Regions from separate parts of the Streptomyces solicamelliae genome, predicted to be linked through region 4. Evidence: riboswitches for the same ligand, from Rfam matches in the RefSeq annotation. Region 4 holds a riboswitch; each other region holds the start of a gene.
The links. A riboswitch is a leader RNA that binds a small molecule or an ion and turns the genes downstream of it on or off. The one in region 4 is predicted to bind cyclic di-AMP.
Positions count from the first base shown of each region.

Region 1 (4,484 bases), 2.6 Mb from region 4:
ACTCCAAGCTCCTGGAGGAGCGGATCGTCTTCCTCGGCACGCCGATCGACGAGACCTCGGCGAACGACGTGATCGCCCAGCTGCTGCACCTCGAGTACGCCGACCCCGACCGGGAGATCGCGCTCTACATCAACTCGCCCGGCGGCTCGCCGAGTGCCATGGCCTCGATCTACGACACGATGCAGGTCATCACCTGCGAGGTCGCGACGACCTGCCTCGGCCAGGCCGTGTCGACGGCCGCCGTCCTGCTCGCCGCCGGCGCGCCCGGCAAGCGGATGGCCCTGCCCGGGGCGCGCATCGTGCTCGAGCAGCCGGGCACGGACGAGCCGGTGCAGGGGCAGCCCAGCGACCTGGAGATCCAGGCGGCGGAGATGCTGCGGCTGCGCGCCATGGTCGCCGGGATGCTGACCGAGCACACCGGGCAGAGCCGCGAGCGGATCGACGCCGACCTCGACCGCCTCTCGGTCTTCGACGCCGGGCAGGCCGTGGAGTACGGGCTCGTGGACCACGTGGTGCAGAACCGCGGCGCCGGACCGAGGTGAGCGCAGGTGGTCCCCGAACTGCCGCCGCTCCCCGCCCTCACCCGCGCCGAGGGTGAGTTGGTCGACGCGTACCTCGAAGTCGTCGACCAACTGGGGAGAATCAATCCATCCAGGGCATCGCATACCTATGGGGCCCTGAGGGCGGCTCAGGCCCTGGTGGGACGGGCGGTCGCCCTGCGGGACGCCCTGGAAGTCATGCACCGGCGCGGGGAGAGCGAGGTCCACGCGGCCACATTGGCGCGCGCCCTGCGGGTGTTGGACGGCGAGCGCCGCGCACACCGGGTCACCCTGGCCGACTCCTCCGCCAGTTGACAGTTCCGCATGTCGTGTCCAGGGCCAGTCGGTCGCAGGAACCCTCGCTCGATCGGCGTAGTCGACGAATCGACTTGTGTCGCGGGTGAGTTGCGCAACCGGTGTACGCATTTGGCGGAATGAACTATTCCGGTGCTGGTACGGGGCTCATCCGCCAAACCTCCGCTGATCACAAAGACTGCCTGTCCACCCGATCGGATCAGTCGTGAGCAGCCTCACATCACCTCGTTTCAGCTCGGATTTCGGCACGAGCTGGGTCAAGATCCCTGTCGACGACAAGCCCCCGCCATCCCCGGCGGGGCGGTCCGGGCGGACGCCGAGTCCTGCCGCCGCTCCGGACGTCTGGTCGACAGAGTGGATCGGCAGGAGTGGAGGACCCAGGCAACACGGACCGGCCGTACGCACGACCACGGCAGGTCCTCGGGGTGAAGCCGCAGCCGCGGCCGGGCTTCTTCGGGCCCGAACCCGACAGGTCATCCTTCACAGGCGGCTGACGAAGGGTTGCGCATGTCTGCGCAGATTCATGTCCCGTCCCTGCTCTCCCGGGCCGGCGCCGTATCGGCCCTGACCCTCGCCGCCGTCGGCGGCACGCTCCTCGCCCCCGGCGCGGCGCCCGAGGCCGAGGCGGCCACCGTGTACGCGAGCAAGGCGCTCGGCGTCGCCGCGTCGAAGAAGGGCGCCCCCTACAAGTACGGCGCGACCGGGCCCAGCAGGTTCGACTGCTCGGGGCTCACGCTCTACTCGTACAAGCGCGCGGGCAAGGCGCTGCCCCGCACGGCGCAGCAGCAGTACAACAAGACCCGGCACATCGCGGCCTCCGGCCGGGCCAAGGGCGACCTGGTCTTCTTCCACTCCGGCGGACGCGTCTACCACGTCGGCATCTACGCCGGGAACGGCAGGATCTGGCACTCCCCCAAGACGGGCTCGTGGGTGAAGCTCGACCGGATCTGGTCCTCGAAGGTCTGGTACGGCAGGGTCCGCTGACGCGGCGGCCGCCCCGGTTCAGTGTCCCGTCACCGGGGCGGCCGGCAGGGTGAGCCCGAGACCGGCGAGCGCGCCGCCGGTCACCCCCTGTCGGTCGGGGGACGGGGTCAGTTGGGGGACGGGGTGGTCCAGGGGAGTTCGATCCAGACCGTCTTGCCGCCGTCGTCGGTCGGGCGGACCGAGAGCCTGCCGCCGCACTCGGCGGTCAGCCAGCGGATGATCACCATGCCGCGCCCGTTGTCCTGCTGGACGGCGGCGGGCAGCCGCTGGGGCCAGCGGGGGTGGCTGTCGGTGACGCCGATGTGCAGCTGCTCGTCGCGTTCGAGGCGGACGTCGACGGTGAAGGTGGGCGACTGGCCGAAGGTGTGCTGGACGGCGTTGGTGGCCAGTTCGGAGACGATCAGACGGACGGTGTCGGAGGTCTCGGAACCCTCGTCGAGGCCCCAGCCGGCGAGCACGCCGGCGACGTATCTGCGGGCCGTGGAGACCGAGGCCGGATCGCTCGGCAGAGTGAGGGTTGCTTCTTGATGGTCTGCCATGGCGACGCTGTCCCTTTCCCACCGGGGCGCCCGGCCCCGGATTGCGCTTCGCGCCAGAGTGCCACCGTTCCGGGGGACCTGGGAGGTGTTTCACGGAGATATGCGTAAATCTGTCGCTCGATGCGGTGAACTCTGCGATGCCAGAACGCATTTGAGGGCCGGTCTGCTCGACGGCCGGACCCCGGCCCCGAGTCCGGCACCGGCCCCGGCCCCGAGTCCGCCGGAGGTCAGGCCTCCGGTGCCGTGCGCAGGATCGTGGCGACGGCCTCGTCGACCTGCTGGTCCGTGAGGTCGGCGCGGGCCGTCAGCCGCAGCCGCGAGATGCCGTCCGGCACCGACGGCGGCCGGAAGCAGCCGACGCCCAGACCCTGTTCGCGGCAGTCCGCGGCCCAGCGCAGCGCCGCGTCCGGGGAGGGCGCGTGCACCGACACCACCGCCGCGTCGGGGCGGGCCGCGGTCAGCCCGGCGTCGGTGAGCCCACGGTGCAGGGCGGCGGCGACGGTACGGGCCCGCTCCGCGAGTCCCGGCTCCTCGCGGATCAGCCGCAGGCTCGCGAGAGCGGCGCCGACGGCGGCCGGGGCGAGGCCGGTGTCGAAGATGAACGTGCGGGCCGCGTTGACCAGGTGCTCGATCACCCTGGCCGGGCCGAGGACCGCGCCGCCCTGGCTGCCCAGCGACTTGGACAGGGTGAGGGTGGCGACCACGTCCGGGTCGCCGGCGAGCCCCGCCTCGTGCAGGGCGCCCCGGCCGCCCTCGCCGAGGACGCCGAAGCCGTGGGCGTCGTCCACGACCAGCGCGGCCGGGCCGTGGGCGCGGCAGGCGGCGGCGAGCTCGGCCAGCGGGGCCTTGTCGCCGTCGACGGAGAACACCGAGTCGGAGACCACCAGGGCGCGGCGGCCCGGGTGGGCGTCGAGGGTCTTGCGTACCGCCTCGGGGTCGGTGTGCGGGACGATCGCGGTCTCGGCGCGGGAGAGGCGGCAGCCGTCGACGATGGAGGCGTGGTTGGCGGCGTCCGAGACGGTCAGCGAGCCGTGACCGCCGAGCGCGGTGAGCGCGGCGAGGTTGGCGGTGTAGCCGGAGGAGAAGACCAGGGCGGCCTCGAAGCCGCAGAACGCGGCGAGCTCCCGGTCCAGCCGGGTGTGCAGCGCCGTCGTGCCGGTGACCAGGCGCGAGCCGGTGGAGCCGGCGCCCCAGCGCAGGGCGGCCTCGGCTGCCGCCTCCTTGACCTCGGCACGGTGGGTCAGGCCCAGGTAGTCGTTGCTCGCGAGGTCCAGGACGTCCGGTTCGGCGGCGCGGGGGCGCAGCGTCCGGACGAGTCCGGCGTCCGTACGGCGGCGGGCCTCGGCGTCGGTCCAGTCGAACGCGCGTCGGCGCGGGTCCACGGCCTGGGACATGACAGATCCTTTTGTAGGCAGCGCACAGACCCTAACCGCAGGACGCCGAGGTCGGGGTGTGGTCATACACACACCTCGAACGGGCCCGTTTGTTCGGATCCTCCTTGGCCGAAAGGCGTGACGTAGGTCAGGATCAGCCCTTATGGACCTGCTGAACACGCTGGTGGAGAAGGGCCTGCGGCGCGAGCTGCCGACCCGTGAAGAAGCGCTCGCCGTGCTGGCGACCTCCGACGACGAACTGCTCGATGTGGTGGCCGCTGCCGGCAAGGTGCGCCGTCAGTGGTTCGGCCGCCGGGTCAAGCTCAATTACCTGGTCAACCTGAAGTCCGGGCTGTGCCCCGAGGACTGCTCGTACTGCTCGCAGCGCCTCGGCTCCACGGCCGGGATCCTCAAGTACACCTGGCTGAAGCCGGAGGAGGCCTCCCAGGCGGCCGCCGCCGGTGTCGCGGGCGGTGCGAAGCGGGTCTGCCTGGTCGCGAGCGGCCGCGGTCCGACGGACCGGGACGTGGAGCGGGTCGGGAAGACGATCGAGACGATCAAGGAGCAGAACGAGGGCATCGAGGTCTGCGCCTGTCTCGGTCTGCTCTCCGACGGCCAGGCCGAGCGGCTCAAGGACGCCGGCGCCGACGCGTACAACCACAACCTGAACACGTCCGAGGGGACGTACGGGGAGATCACCACCACCCACACCTACGCGGACCGCGTGGACACCG
Region 1 is NZ_CP160404.1:816,044-820,527, forward strand. Features, by position in the region: gene ABZO31_RS03790 (ATP-dependent Clp protease proteolytic subunit) at 1-542, shown strand, start outside; gene ABZO31_RS03795 (hypothetical protein) at 549-854, shown strand; cyclic di-AMP (ydaO/yuaA leader) riboswitch at 1,159-1,358, shown strand; gene ABZO31_RS03800 (C40 family peptidase) at 1,362-1,838, shown strand; gene ABZO31_RS03805 (ATP-binding protein) at 1,946-2,377, opposite strand; gene ABZO31_RS03810 (8-amino-7-oxononanoate synthase) at 2,605-3,771, opposite strand; gene bioB (biotin synthase BioB) at 3,914-4,484, shown strand, end outside.
Region 1: linked by a shared signal. The riboswitch ahead of ABZO31_RS03800 (C40 family peptidase) and the one ahead of ABZO31_RS15670 (M23 family metallopeptidase) in region 4 are both predicted to bind cyclic di-AMP.

Region 2 (4,484 bases), 1.4 Mb from region 4:
CGTCCGGCCGCCGGCCGGCGAGGTGTGGGTGCGCGGGGACGGCGAGTTCACCTGGATCGAGGCCCGCGCGGAATGGGCTCCGCCGCGCACTCTGCGGCGGTACGCCTCTGCGGAGGAGGTCGACGCGCTGGACGTCCCCGAGCCGGGGGAGTGGATCTACGCCTGGGCCTGGGAGGACGAGGCCGCCGGCCGGGTGCGCGCCCGGGCGTTCCCGGGGCGCGGGGACGGCATCGACGAGGACGAGGCGACCGGCGCGGCCGCCCTGCTGCTCACGGCCGAGCTGGGCCGGGCGCTGAACATCACCCAGGGCCGGGGGTCGCAGCTGCTGACGGCCCCCGGCCCGGACGGAGTGATCGAGCTGGGCGGCCGGGTGCGGCTGGAGCGGACCCTGTCGGTCTGAGCCCCGGCCGCCCGGCCGTCCCGTACGCCCCTAGTACGCCCCGAAGACGTTGTCGATGGAGCCGTACCGGTCCGCGGCGTAGTTGCACGCGGCGGTGATGTTGGCGACCGGGTCGTACGGGTCGTTGGACGTGCCCGGCACGTGGTAGGCCCGGAACGTCGGGTCGATCACCTGGAGCAGGCCCTTGGACGGGGTGCCCTTGGCGGCGTTGGAGTCCCAGTTGTTGATGGCGAGGGGGTTGCCGGAGGACTCGCGCATGATGTTGCGGTGGATGCCCTCGTACGAGCCGGGGATGCCGTGCTCGGCCATGACGTCCAGGGCCTCGTTGATCCAGCCGTCGAGGGTGTTCGTGTAGGCCTTGGGCCCGGCGTCGCGGGCGACGGTCTTGGCCGGAGCGGACTTGGCGGGCGTGGACTTGGCCGGGGCGGTGCGCTCGGCGGACCGGCTCGCGCGCTCGCTGGAGGCGGGCGCCTTCGGCTTGGCGGGGGCGGCGACGGCCTTCTTTCCGAGGGAAAGACGCAGACCCGGGTGAATGAGTGACGGATTGTCACCCACCGCGGCCTTGTTGTTCCGGTAGAGGCTCTTCCAGCCGCCGGAAATTCGATGCTCCTCGGCGATCACCGAAAGGGAATCGCCGCGCACGACGGTGTAGGACTTCGGCGCGGCTTTCGGCGCGGCCTGCGGAAGAGCGGCCGTGATCTTTTCGACGGCGGCGGTGGCGGCGGTGGTCGTCGTGGCGGGGGCGGCCTGCTGCGGGGCGGCGGCCTGGGCGCCGGTCGGGATCAGCGGCAGCGCGAGCGCGGCGCCGCCGGTACCGGCCATGGCGATGCCACGGCGCAGGGGACGGCGCTTGGGGCGGCGGTGCTTACCGGATGCGGGCATGGTCGTTCCTCTCCGGCGCCTTCGGGGTGAGCTGTCGGGTTCGGGCTGGAGCTGCCCGGCCGCACACGGCGGCTTCACCCCGAGCCGCCGCGGGATTCCGCGCCGGCGCATTCGTGGGTCCCCCGCTCCTGCCGACGGGTAGTGCTCGGTCGTTTTTACGGACGGTGGCAGGATTCGGCGATCCGTCCGGGTCGACGCGAACGTAGGCGAGAAATGCGACGGGAAACAAGACGCGAATTGACTGATCAATTGTTCTCGATCATTTCGGGCGGGACGGAAAAGTCCGAACTGCCTTGCGGCGCACGGGCTCGGGGGTGGTGCGGCAGGGGGGCGCGCCATGGTCGCGTGACGGACATCACGGGGGTGCGGGGCGGAATGCCGGAAAGGGAAAACCGAATTCCCAAAAGACGTGACAAGGGATATTAACTGCGCAATGAAAGTCTTGCGGCGGTATGTCCGAATCGTGACGACGTACTCAGGCCCCGCCTGAGTATCCGAGCCCTGACGGCGTTGCGGCCGGGCGCGGCACCGTGTCCGCATGGGAATCAGCGCGCGGGAACTCGCCGCCAACACACCGGCCACCCGGGACCGGTACGTCGACCTGCTGCGGGTCGTCTCGCTCGGCGTCGTCGTGTTCGGGCACTGGCTGATGGCCGCCGTCACGGCGGACGGCACCGTGGGCAACCTGCTGGCCGTCGTACCGGAACTCCAGCTCGTGACCTGGGTGTTCCAGATCATGCCGGTCTTCTTCTACGTCGGCGGCTTCTCGCACGCCCTCGCGCACCGCTCCCGTCCGGCGTACGCGGCGTTCCTGCGCGCCCGGCTGCAACGGCTGCTGCGGCCCACGATGGTGTTCATCGGGGTGTGGGGCGCGCTCGCCCTCGTCGTCCAACTCCTCGGCGCGGACCGGGGCCTGACGGGCGTGGCGCTGCGACTCGTCGCCCAGCCGCTGTGGTTCATCGGCATCTACCTGGCGATGGTCGCCTTCACCCCGCCGCTGCTGAAGCTCCACGAGCGGTACGGCTGGGGCGCGTTCGGCGCGCTGGTGGCCGCGGCGGCCGCGGTGGACGCGCTGCGGTTCGCGGCGGACGTGCCGTACGTGGAGTTCCTGAACTTCGCGTTCGTCTGGCTGGCGGTGCATCAGCTCGGGTTCCTGCGCGCCGACGGGATGATCCGGCTGCCGAGCGCGCTCGCCGCCGTCGGTCTCACCGGCGCGGGACTGCTCGTGGCCCTCGGCCCGTACCCGCTCTCGATGGTCGGGATGCCCGGCGAGAAGGTCTCCAACATGGCCCCGCCGACGCTGGCCCTGCTCTTCCACGGCCTCTGGCTGGTCGGCGCCGTCGAGCTGCTGCGCGGCCCCGGTACCCGGTTCGTGGCGCGGGCGAACGTCTGGCACAAGGTCGTGGCGGCGAACGGGATCGCGATGACCGCGTTCCTGTGGCACCTGTCGGCGATGCTCGGCGTGTACGGTGCGCTGCTCGCCCTGGGCGCGGAGCTCCCGGCCCCGGCGACGGCCGCGTGGTGGGCCCAGGCGCCGGTACGGATCGCGGCCGCGGCGCTGCTCACGGCGGGCCTGGTCGCCGCCTTCCGCCGCTTCGAGCGCCCCGCGCCGGTCGCGCCGGGCACGGGGCAGGGCGGTCCGGTGGCGGCGCTGGGGATCACGCTGGCGCTGCTCGGCGTCCTGGGCCTGTCGATGGTCGGCTTCGGCGGTCTGCTCGAAGGCCGCACGGCCCTGCTGATCGCCGTGCACGTGAGCGCCCCCGCGGCGGTGGGGACGGCGCTGACGGGCTGGCTGCTGGTGGAGCGGGCGGGCCGGGGCGGGCGGCGGGGCCCGGACGCGGCGTGAGGGCGCCGGCCCCGCCCCGGGGGCCTACGCGCTCATCGGGAACTCGTCCGCCAGCTCGCGGAACATGGCCCCGTTGTAGTCGAAGGCGCGCTTGCACTCGTCGACGATCCGCTGCTTCTCCAGGTCGTCCGCGTGCACGGCGTCGAGGAGCTCGCGGTACCCGCGCTTGAAGGCGGCCGGGTTGGCGATGTCGTCGAAGACGTAGAAGCGGACGCCGTCGCCCTTGCGGGCGAAGCCCCAGGTGCGCTCGGCGCGGTCGCGGATGATCTGGCCGCCGGAGAGGTCCCCGAGATAGCGGGTGTAGTGGTGGGCCACGTACCCGGCGGGCCACTCGCGGGCGCAGGAGGCGACGCGGTCGGCGTACGCGGTGGTGGCCGGGAGCGGCGAGACCCCGGCGCGCCAGCCGGGGCCGCGCAGGTGGGCGAGGTCCTGCTCCAGGGCCGCGGTGCGGAAGAGCTCGGGCCGTATGAACGGTCCGGCGACGAGGTCGGTGCGCAGCGCCTCGGCGCCCTCCTCCAGGGCGCGGTACACGAACCAGAGCTGTTCGGTGTAGCGCGCGTACGCGTCGACGCCGAGGCGGCCGCCGAGGAGGTCGGTCATGAAGCCCGACGACTCGGCCTCGGTGTGCTGCTGGTGCGACGCGGTGCGGATCAGCGTGGAGAAGGGAGTGGTCAAGGCGTGCCTCCGGGACCGAGCGGGTCGGGACGGGAACCGGCTTCCGATAGTGCTGCTTAGGCTTACCTAAGTCAACCGGTTCCCGACGGCCTGTCGGTAACGACGCTACCCCGCGAAGGGCCTACGGCAACGTGAGGATCTCCGCACCGTTCTCGGTGACGACGAGGGTGTGCTCGAACTGGGCGGTCCGCTTGCGGTCCTTGGTGACGACCGTCCAGCCGTCGTCCCACATGTCGTACTCGTGGGTGCCGAGGGTCAGCATCGGCTCGATCGTGAAGGTCATGCCGGGCTGGATCACGGTCGTGTGGTGGGGCGAGTCGTAGTGCGGGACGATCAGACCGGAGTGGAAGGACGAGTTGATGCCGTGACCGGTGAAGTCCCGGACGACGCCGTAGCCGAAGCGCTTGGCGTACGACTCGATGACCCGGCCGATGATGTTGATCTGGCGGCCGGGCTTGACGGCCTTGATGGCCCGGTTCAGGGACTCGCGGGTGCGCTCGACCAGGAGCCGGGACTCGTCGTCGACGTCGCCGCAGAGGTAGGTGGCGTTGTTGTCGCCGTGGACGCCGTGGATGTACGCGGTGACGTCGAGGTTCACGATGTCGCCGTCGCGCAGGACCGTGGAGTCCGGGATGCCGTGGCAGATGACCTCGTTGACCGAGGCGCACAGGGACTTGGGGA
Region 2 is NZ_CP160404.1:1,957,743-1,962,226, reverse strand. Features, by position in the region: gene ABZO31_RS09055 (PhzF family phenazine biosynthesis protein) at 1-400, shown strand, start outside; gene ABZO31_RS09050 (transglycosylase SLT domain-containing protein) at 431-1,282, opposite strand; cyclic di-AMP (ydaO/yuaA leader) riboswitch at 1,286-1,472, opposite strand; gene ABZO31_RS09045 (acyltransferase family protein) at 1,821-3,128, shown strand; gene ABZO31_RS09040 (heme oxygenase (biliverdin-producing)) at 3,153-3,803, opposite strand; gene map (type I methionyl aminopeptidase) at 3,925-4,484, opposite strand, start outside.
Region 2: linked by a shared signal. The riboswitch ahead of ABZO31_RS09050 (transglycosylase SLT domain-containing protein) and the one ahead of ABZO31_RS15670 (M23 family metallopeptidase) in region 4 are both predicted to bind cyclic di-AMP.

Region 3 (4,484 bases), 2.7 Mb from region 4:
CGACCCGCTCTTCCCGTACAGCCGGCAGCCGCACCGTTCGGCGGGGCTGCCGTGCCGGACCGGCGCGTCGGTGATCTCGGTGGACGGCGACGGCACGGTCCGCCGCTGCCACTTCGTCCCGGCCGAGCTGGGCAACCTCTACGACGGGTCCTACCGCGCCGCGCTGCGCCCCCGGGCCTGCCCGCTCGCGGTGTGCGACTGCCACATCGGGTACGTCCACCTGGAGTCGCTGCCGTTGTACGACGTGTTCGCCGGCGGCGTGCTGGAACGGATCCCGGCCGCCGGCGTACCGATCACAGCGGCATGAGGTCCGGGCGCTTGGCGGTCACGTGGTCGCCGGAGCTCTCCCCGCGCAGCCGGCGCCCGATCCAGGGCACCAGGTACTCGCGCGCCCACTGGACGTCGTCGCGGGTGACCTCGAGGGTGCCGCGCGGCGGCAGCGGCGGCCAGGGCTGGTCGGGCTCGGTGGGCACCGGCACGCCGAGGACCTGGGCGGCGCGCAGCGCGACGCGGGTGTGGCCCTCGGGCGACAGGTGCAGCCGGTCGTCGTCCCAGGCCCGCCGGTCCTGCACGGACTTGAGCGACCACAGGTCCAGGACGGGACAGCCGTAGCGGTCGGCGACGGCGCGCACGTGCGCGGTGTACGTCGCGATCTTGCCGCGCAGGTGCTTGAGCACCGGCACGCCCCGGGTGTCGAAGCCGGTGGTCACCATGACCGTGCCGACGGAGGACGTCAGGTCGGCGACCGCGCGCTCGAACCGCTCCGCGACGTCGTCGGGGTCGCTCCCGGGCCGGATGATGTCGTTGCCGCCCGCGCAGAAGGTCACCAGGTCGGGGGCGAGCTCCTTGGCGCGCGGCACCTGCTCCTCCACGATCTGGTCGAGGAGCCTGCCGCGCACCGCGAGGTTCGCGTACCGGAACGCGTCGGGCTCGGGGAGCTGGTCGGCGAGCAGGACCGCGAACCGGTCCGCCCAGCCGACGAAGGTGCCGTCCGGGGCCGGGTCGCCGACGCCCTCGGTGAAGCTGTCGCCGATCGCCGCGTACGACCCGAATGCGTCACTGTCTCTGGATCTCGAATCGTCTGCCACGAGGGTGCATCATTCCGTCCCGGATGTGACCTACGCGACCGTAAGGAGGGGTTGACGCAGGGTGAGATACGCCACCGGTCAAGATCTCCCCAATTCGGAATACGCCGGAGGCCCGGCACGTGGGTACGTGCCGGGCCTCCCGTGGGCCGCTCGTGCGGCGTGCGTCAGATCGAGACGCCGTGGCTGCGCAGGTAGGCCAGCGGGTCGACGTCCGAGCCGTAGCTCGGGCCGGTGCGGATCTCGAAGTGCAGGTGCGGGCCGCTGGAGTTGCCGGTCGAGCCGGAGAGCCCGATCTGCTGGCCGCCGCGCACGCTCTCGCCGGCCGAGACGGCGAGCGAGGAGAGGTGGGCGTACTGCGAGTAGCTGCCGTCGGCGTGCTGGATGACGACCTCGTTGCCGTAAGCGCCGCCCCAGCCGGCGGAGACCACGGTGCCGGCGCCGACGGCGCGGACGTTGGTGCCGGAGGAGGCCATGAAGTCGACACCGGTGTGGTAGCCGGAGGACCACATCGAGCCGGAGGCGCGGTACGCGGTGGAGACGCCGCCCTCGACGGGGGCGAACCAGCCGGAGGCGGCGGCCGGGGCGGCCGCGCGCTCGGCGCTGCGGGAGCTGCGGGTCTCGTCGGCGGCCTTGGCCTTCGGGGCGGGCTTCGGCGCGGCCTTGCGCTCGGCCTTGGCGGCGGGCTTGGCCGCGGGCTTGGCGGCGGGGGCCTTGGCCGTGGACTTGGCGCCGAGGGTGAGCTTCATGCCCGGGAAGATCAGCGACGGGTTGTCGCCGACGACCTGGCGGTTGTCCGCGTAGAGCTTCTTCCAGCCGCCGGCGAGGTCGTGCTCCGCGGCGATCTTGGACAGGTAGTCGCCGCGGACGACGGAGTAGATCTTCGCCTTGGCCTTCGCCTTGGCGGTGGCGGCCTGCGGGGCGGCGGCCGGCTGCGCGGCGGCCACGGCGGCGACGCGCTCGGCGGCCGCGGGGGCGGACTGCTCGGCCGCGTGGGCGCCGGTGGCGCCGAACAGCGGCAGAGCGACGACGGCGCCGCCCGCTCCGGCGGCGACGATGCCGCGGGTCAGCGGATTGGCCTTGGGACGGCGATGCTTACCCTTCGTGGGCATGGCGAATTCCTCTCCGTCGCCTGCGAGGTGAGCTGTCGGGTTCGGACTGGAGTTGTCCGGCCGCGCGATGCGCGACTTCACCCCGAGCCGTCCTTGGTCGAGGAACGGCGTGTTACCTGGGTCCCCCGCTCCTGCCGTACGTGGGTGGGTGCGGAAATCCGGACGGTGGCAGGATTCGGCGGGTCCGACCGGAGTGAGCGTGACGCTAGACGAGCCGAGTCGCGAGGAACAAGCCACGAATTCCCGTTCGCATTCTTCGCCGGGAATTTCCCTCCGGAATTCCGGTCACCCTCCGTGGATGACGGATCTTCGCGTTCCTTTCCGCACACGGCATTTGGGAAAAATGATCAGGCACGGACGGTCACGGTTATGACGCTGCTCACTCCCCCGAACCCATCTCCCCTGCAATCAGGGCGCGTTATATCGAAGCCCTCAATTCGGACAGAAAGCCCATTACCGCCCGGCGGGGTGCGCCGCCGGGCGGCGACCCTGGATGATTGCCCCAGGAACCGATCTCTTCTCGCCATCGAGCACCAGGAGCAGCCGTGACGCAGCAGACGCCCCAGGCCCCGCCGACCGAACCCGAGCTGACGGGCGTTCGCAACTTCCGTGACGTGGCGGGCCTGCCGACCGCGGACGGCCGGTCCGTGGCGCCGGGCCGGCTGTTCCGCAGCGGTCACCTGGCCCACGCCACCGCCGAGGACGCGGCGTTCCTGTCGACGCTCGGCCTGCACACGGTCTTCGACTTCCGCAACGAGGCGGACCGGGCCTTCGAGGGCCTGGACGTGGAGCTGCCCGGCACGCGGAACGTGCACATACCCCTGAACGATCCGGCGGACGGCAAGGAGTTCTGGAAGCTGGTGCGGTCGGGCGACCTGGCGACGCTGCGGGAGATGCTCGGGGACGGCAAGGCGGCCGCCCGAATGTCCGATTCATACCGGAAGATGATTGTGCAGCGGGCGCCCGAGCACAGCCGGATCGTGCACGCCCTGGCCGAGGACAGCGTGCCGGCACTGATGCACTGCGCGGCGGGCAAGGACCGCGCCGGACTGTCGATCGCGGTGTCGCTGCTCGCGGTCGGCGTCGAGCGGGAGGCCATCGAGGCCGACTACGTGAAGTCCAACGAGCCGCACCGCCGCTACAAGGTGCACCGCAGCTCCACCGCCCCGGACGGGATGTCGCCCGCGGTCATGGAGCTGCTGAGCCCGCTGTTCGACGCCCGCGTCGACTACCTGCGGGCCGCGTTCGCCCAGATGGACGAGACGTACGGCTCGGTCGAGGGCTACCTCACGGAGGGCCTGAAGCTCTCCGCCGGGACCCGCGAGCTGCTGCGGGCCCGGCTGCTCACGCAGGGGTAGCTAGTTCTGGCCGCCGAGGGCGAAGAGCAGGTACAGGAAGCCGGCGAAGAGGTGGCCGGCGATCAGGTAGGCGAAGAGGCGCAGCACCAGGCCCTTGGGGAACCTGCCGCCCCCGCGCTCCTCGCCGGTGACGGCGGCTGACTTGTCGGACATGTCGGGTACCTCCTGAGAGTTCAACGGCGAGAGTTCAGCGGCGATGCGGACCCGGGTCGCCGAGGCACAGCTCGGCGGCGGGGGTCTGCAGCAGCGTGTGGACGAAGAGCACGTCCGCGCCGTCGGGAGTGGCGGCGCCGATGCGGTGCGGGGTGAGCGAGTCGAAGTGCGCGCTGTCCCCCGGGTCGAGGACGTGCACGGTGTCGCCGAGGGCCAGCCGCACCTGGCCGCGCAGCACGTGGATCCACTCCTCGCCGGGGTGGACCCGCACGATGTCGGCCCGGGTGGCGTGCGGGACGTGCACCCGCAGCGCCTGCAGCGCCCGGCCGGCGCCACCCGCCTGGTGGTACACCCAGCCGTCCGCCTCCACCGGCTCGGACCGGCCGGCCCGGACGATGGGGTCGTACTCCGGGGAGACCTCCCCCAGGAGCGCGGAGACCGTCGTACCGTAGATACGGGCGAGGGCCAGCAGCATCGGCAGCGAGGGTTGCCGGCGGCCCGTCTCGAGCCGGGACAGATGGGCCGGCGAGAGACCGGCGCGCTGGGCGGCGGTCTCCAGGGTCAGCCCCCGGCGGCGGCGCAGTCCACGCAGCTGGGGGGCGACGTCCGGCAGGGCGTCCGGGGCGGGCTCCCCGGGGAGGTGGTCGTGCTCCATGCCTCCATTCCGCCAGGACCTTTCCTCAGAGGCAACTTTCTTGCCCGAGAGGCAAAAACTCCCGCCGCCCGCTCCCCCACCGGCTCACCGCAGGGTGCTCAGCGCTGCGCCACCGCCTGCC
Region 3 is NZ_CP160404.1:6,068,985-6,073,468, reverse strand. Features, by position in the region: gene ABZO31_RS28055 (STM4011 family radical SAM protein) at 1-307, shown strand, start outside; gene ABZO31_RS28050 (SGNH/GDSL hydrolase family protein) at 294-1,088, opposite strand; gene ABZO31_RS28045 (M23 family metallopeptidase) at 1,253-2,197, opposite strand; cyclic di-AMP (ydaO/yuaA leader) riboswitch at 2,202-2,388, opposite strand; gene ABZO31_RS28040 (tyrosine-protein phosphatase) at 2,743-3,555, shown strand; gene ABZO31_RS28035 (DUF6126 family protein) at 3,556-3,708, opposite strand; gene ABZO31_RS28030 (helix-turn-helix domain-containing protein) at 3,743-4,363, opposite strand; gene ABZO31_RS28025 (aspartate aminotransferase family protein) at 4,462-4,484, opposite strand, start outside.
Region 3: linked by a shared signal. The riboswitch ahead of ABZO31_RS28045 (M23 family metallopeptidase) and the one ahead of ABZO31_RS15670 (M23 family metallopeptidase) in region 4 are both predicted to bind cyclic di-AMP.

Region 4 (4,484 bases):
GGCGGCTACGCGCCCCGCCCGGACTTCCGCCCGCTGACCCGCTTCGAGGGCCAGGGCCTCGACAAGGGCCACCGGGTGCATGATCTTCTTTTTCGCAGGAAGTAGCCGCGCCGCGCGGTTAACGTCGGACCGTGCCGAATCACCCCGTGCCCACGGCCGACGCCGCCGCCCCGCCCACCGTGCCGGACGACCGCGCCCAGTGGCGCTACCGCCCCCGGCGGGCGTTCCGGCACCGCCGGGCCCTGCGCGCCGCCGCCGTCTTCGGCGTGCTCGCGCTCTGCGGCCTGGTGCTCCTGGCGATGCTGCGCGAGAAGACCGGAACCGAGGGCTTCCTCGTCGGCCTCGGTCTCGCCGTGCTCCCGGTCCCGCTGCTGCTCGCCGCGTTCCGCTGGCTCGACCGGGTCGATCCGGGCCCCTGGAAGAACCTGATCTTCGCGTTCGCCTGGGGCTCCGGCGCCGCCGCGCTCATCGCGTTCACCGCGAACACCTTCGCGATCCGCTGGATCGCCACCGCCACGGCCACCACCGACCCCGACGACCTGCTCAGCCTGGGCGCGACGTTCGTCGCCCCGGTCGTCGAGGAGAGCGTCAAGGGCGCCGCCCTGCTCCTGTTCCTCCTGCTGCGCCGCCGCACTTTCACCGGCCTCGTCGACGGCGTGGTCGTCGCCGGCTTCGTCGCGACCGGCTTCGCCTTCACCGAGAACATCCTCTATCTGGGCAGCGCCTTCGGTGAGGACCTGGCGACCGGCACGGGCGTCGTCGGCTCCAAGACCGTCGGGACCTTCTTCGCGCGGATCGTGCTGTCGCCGCTCGCACACCCGCTGTTCACCGTCTTCACCGGCATCGGCTTCGGCCTCGCCGCCGCCACCGCCCGCCGGCACCGGGTCCGGCGCGTCCTGCTGCCGCTCGGCGGGCTGCTCCTGGCGATGGGCGTGCACGCGCTGTGGAACGGCTCGGCCGTCCGCAGCCCGCTCGGCTTCCTCGCGGTGTACGGGGCGTTCATGGTGCCGGCCCTGGCGCTGCTGACCTGGCTCGCGATCTGGAGCCGGCAGCGCGAGCTGCGCACCATATCCGGGCGGCTCCCGGCGTACGCGGCGGCCGGCTGGCTGGCCCCCGCCGAACCGCTCGCGCTCTCCTCGATGCGGGCCCGCGCGATGGCCCGCTCCTTCGCCTCCGCCGCGTACGGGCCGGCCGCGGCGCGCGCGGTGCACGAGTACGAGGTCTTCGCGACCAGCCTGGCCTTCCTGCGCGACCGCGCCCACCGGGGGACGGCGGGCGCGGACTTCACCGCACGGGAGCAGGAGCTGCTGCACCACCTGTGGCAGCGCAAGGAGTTCGCGTCACCGGCGCTCACGTACGCGGCGGGGGCGACGGGCCGGTTCCGTCCGGCTCCGCCGCCCCCGCCGCACCGCGACTACACGGGTCCCAACCCGTACCGCGCCTGAGGTTCGACGGGCGCGCGGGTCGGACGGTCTGTCAGATGTTCTGGCCCTTGTCCCGCAGCCAGGCCGCCGGGTCGATGCCCGCGCCGCTCGCGGTGTGGACCTCCAGGTGGAGGTGGGGGCCGGTCACGTTGCCGGTCGCGCCGACGCGGCCGATGGTGTCGCCGGTGGTCACCGTCTGGCCCGCGCTCACGGTCATCGAGGACAGGTGGGCGTACCAGACCTCGGTGCCGTCCTCGAGCTCGAGGACGATCCGGTAGCCGTACGAGCCGGACCAGCCCGCCGACTTGATGGTGCCGCCGTGCACGGCCTTCACCGGGGTGCCGGTGGGCGCGGCGAAGTCGAGGCCGGTGTGGTAGCCGGAGGACCACATCGAGCCGGCCTGGCCGTACTCGGAGGTGATCGTGTACGAGGACGTCGGCAGCGCGTAGCTGGCGGCGAGCGCCGCCCGGCGGGCCGCCTCCTCCTTGGCCTTGGCCTCCGCCTCGGCCTTCGCCTTCGCCTCGGCGGCGGCCTTCTCCGCGGCGGCGGCCGCGGTCTGCTGGGCCTTCGCCTCGGCGGCGGCCTTCTCGGCGGCCGCCTTCTCCGCGGCGGCCTTGGCCTCGGCGTCGGCCGTCGCCTGCTGCTGCTCGGCCTGGGCCAGGATGCGGGCGCGCAGGGCCTCGCCCGCGTCGGCCGCCTCGATGGAGCCGGTCTGGCCTCCGTCGGCGGCGGGCAGGCTCAGGGACGCCTGGGTGAGCGGGCCGACGTTGTTGTCGGTCTCGGCGTCGTCCGCGAGCAGGGTGCCGACGCCGGGCAGGTCCTCGGCGGCGGGCAGGTTCATGTCCGGCAGCGAGATCGCGACCGGGGGCTTCTCCTTGGCGGTGGCCAGGCCACCCGCGCCGACCGCGGCGATGACGCCGACACCGAGGACGGTGGAGCTGCGGGCGATGCTGCGCTGCTTGACGACGCGGTGCCGGCCGCGGTTCGGACGGAGCGTGTCCTCGCTGGGGTTCCACTCCTCCTGGTACTCGCCTCCCCCAGCCATCGGGGCGCCGTAGGCGTCGAAGTGGGTCTCGCGAGCAGCAGGGTTGGACGCCACGGAGGCGTACTCCTTTCCTTCCTTCTCGCCTACCGGGTTAGCTGACGGGTTCGGAGCAGGAAGGTCTCCTACGGGCCAAATTCGACCCGATTCACCCCAATTGGTGGTTCCCCGGTTCCCTTGCGGGATTCGGCGCGTGCGCACGGTGCCGTCTCTTGCGACGACTGGGACGACCGCGCTGCGTTATCGAACGTTAATAGACACGTGGGCCCGATTCCAAGCTGTTCCTCTTGATCGTTCCGGGCATTGGCCTGGACTTAACCTGCCAGAACAGGGTGGAAACGGGCGAGTTGACCGCCCCGATGTCGAGACTCGGCCAAGAGTTCATGAAGTGACAACACGTCAGCGTTACCTCTCCGAGATCCTTCCCTCACGGACCGTCACAGCGGCATCGTCACGGCACCACCGGCATCGTCACGGCACCACCGGCATCGTCACGGCACCACCGGCATCGTCCGCCGCCGCTCCGGCTGGCCCTCCGCCGGCCGGCTCACCGCCAGCAGCGCCATGTCGTCCGTCGAACCGCCTCCGGTGTGCCGGCGCACGTCGTCGACCAGCGCGTCCAGAAGCTCGTCCGGGCCCGGGAAGATCCGGCCGGCGAGCCGCTCCCCCGGTGCGTAGAAGACGCCGTCGCCGTCACGCGCCTCGGACAGCCCGTCCGTGTAGAAGAGGAGCGTCGCGCCGGCCGGGTACGGCCGCTCGTCGACCCGGTCCGGCCAGGCCGCCAGATCGCCCATGCCGAGCGGCAGCGCGGCCTGGCTCGGCGTCAGCCGCTCCAGCCCCCCGTCCGCGTACAGCAGCAGCGGCTCCGGATGGCCCCGGTTCACGATCCGCACCCGGGCCGGGCCGCTCGGGATCTCGGCGAGCACGGCGGTGGTGAAGCCCTCGAAGGCGTCCAGGCTGTCGCGCCGCCGGCCCTCCCGGGCCAGCGCCCGCTCCAGCCGCATTGCCACGCCCTCCAGCGCGGCCTCCTGCTCGGCCGCCTCGCGGAACGCGCCGATGATCACCGCCACCGCCTCCACCGCGTCGAGCCCCTTGCCGCGCACGTCGCCGACGACGAGCCGCACCCCGTGCGGGGTGTCCTGGACGGCGAACAGGTCGCCGCCGATGAACGCGTCCGCCTGCGCCGCCTCGTACCGGGCCGCCACGTGCAGCCCGCCGATCCGCTGGGCGGGCGTGGGCAGCACCGCCTTCTGCGCCGCCTCGGCGACGACCCGCGCGGACGCGAGCTTCTCGCCACTTCGCCGCACCACCTTGTTGATCAGCAGCGAGAGCATCGAGACCGTCAGGACGGTGACGGTCTCGATCACCGCGGGCACGTCGGTGGCCGTGTCGTTGTACGTGTGCAGCGCCACGCTGAACACGACGGCCACGACGGCCGTCAGCAGCGTGGTGCGGAACGAGTAGAACGGCGCGGCGATCAGCGGGGCGGCGGAGTAGAACGGGGCGGCGGTGTACTCCGGCGGCGTGGCCAGGTCGAAGACGGACCCGCCGAGGATCAGGAGCGCGGGCAGGGCGCGGACGAACCGCCGCTCGCCCGGAGGCCTCTCCCTGTCGCTTCCGCCCGCCGACGATCGTCGCCCCACCTGTGCTCTCCCTGCCGGTCCGCCCGAGCTGCGGACGGTACTCCGCCCCGTCCAGGCTGGCCGGAGCCGCGCCGGGCGGCGACCCGCCGTCCGCCGTCCGGGTGACACAGGCCCCGGAATGCACGAGGGCCCGGATCCACAATGGATCCGGGCCCTCATCTTCAGTAGCGGGGACAGGATTTGAACCTGCGACCTCTGGGTTATGAGCCCAGCGAGCTACCGAGCTGCTCCACCCCGCGTCGGTGAACCCAACAGTACGTCATCCGGAGCAGCATCGGAAATCGGATTTCGGCACAGCGGCGTGACCCTGGTCTCACCGGCCCTGATCAGCGGCTCAGCAGCCGCAGTCGGCGGCGTCGACCGGCGCGGTCAGCG
Region 4 is NZ_CP160404.1:3,391,783-3,396,266, forward strand. Features, by position in the region: gene trmB (tRNA (guanosine(46)-N7)-methyltransferase TrmB) at 1-105, shown strand, start outside; gene ABZO31_RS15665 (PrsW family intramembrane metalloprotease) at 132-1,445, shown strand; gene ABZO31_RS15670 (M23 family metallopeptidase) at 1,477-2,523, opposite strand; cyclic di-AMP (ydaO/yuaA leader) riboswitch at 2,535-2,668, opposite strand; gene ABZO31_RS15675 (PP2C family protein-serine/threonine phosphatase) at 2,958-4,268, opposite strand; tRNA gene ABZO31_RS15680 (tRNA-Met) at 4,275-4,348, opposite strand; gene ABZO31_RS15685 (rhodanese-like domain-containing protein) at 4,444-4,484, opposite strand, start outside.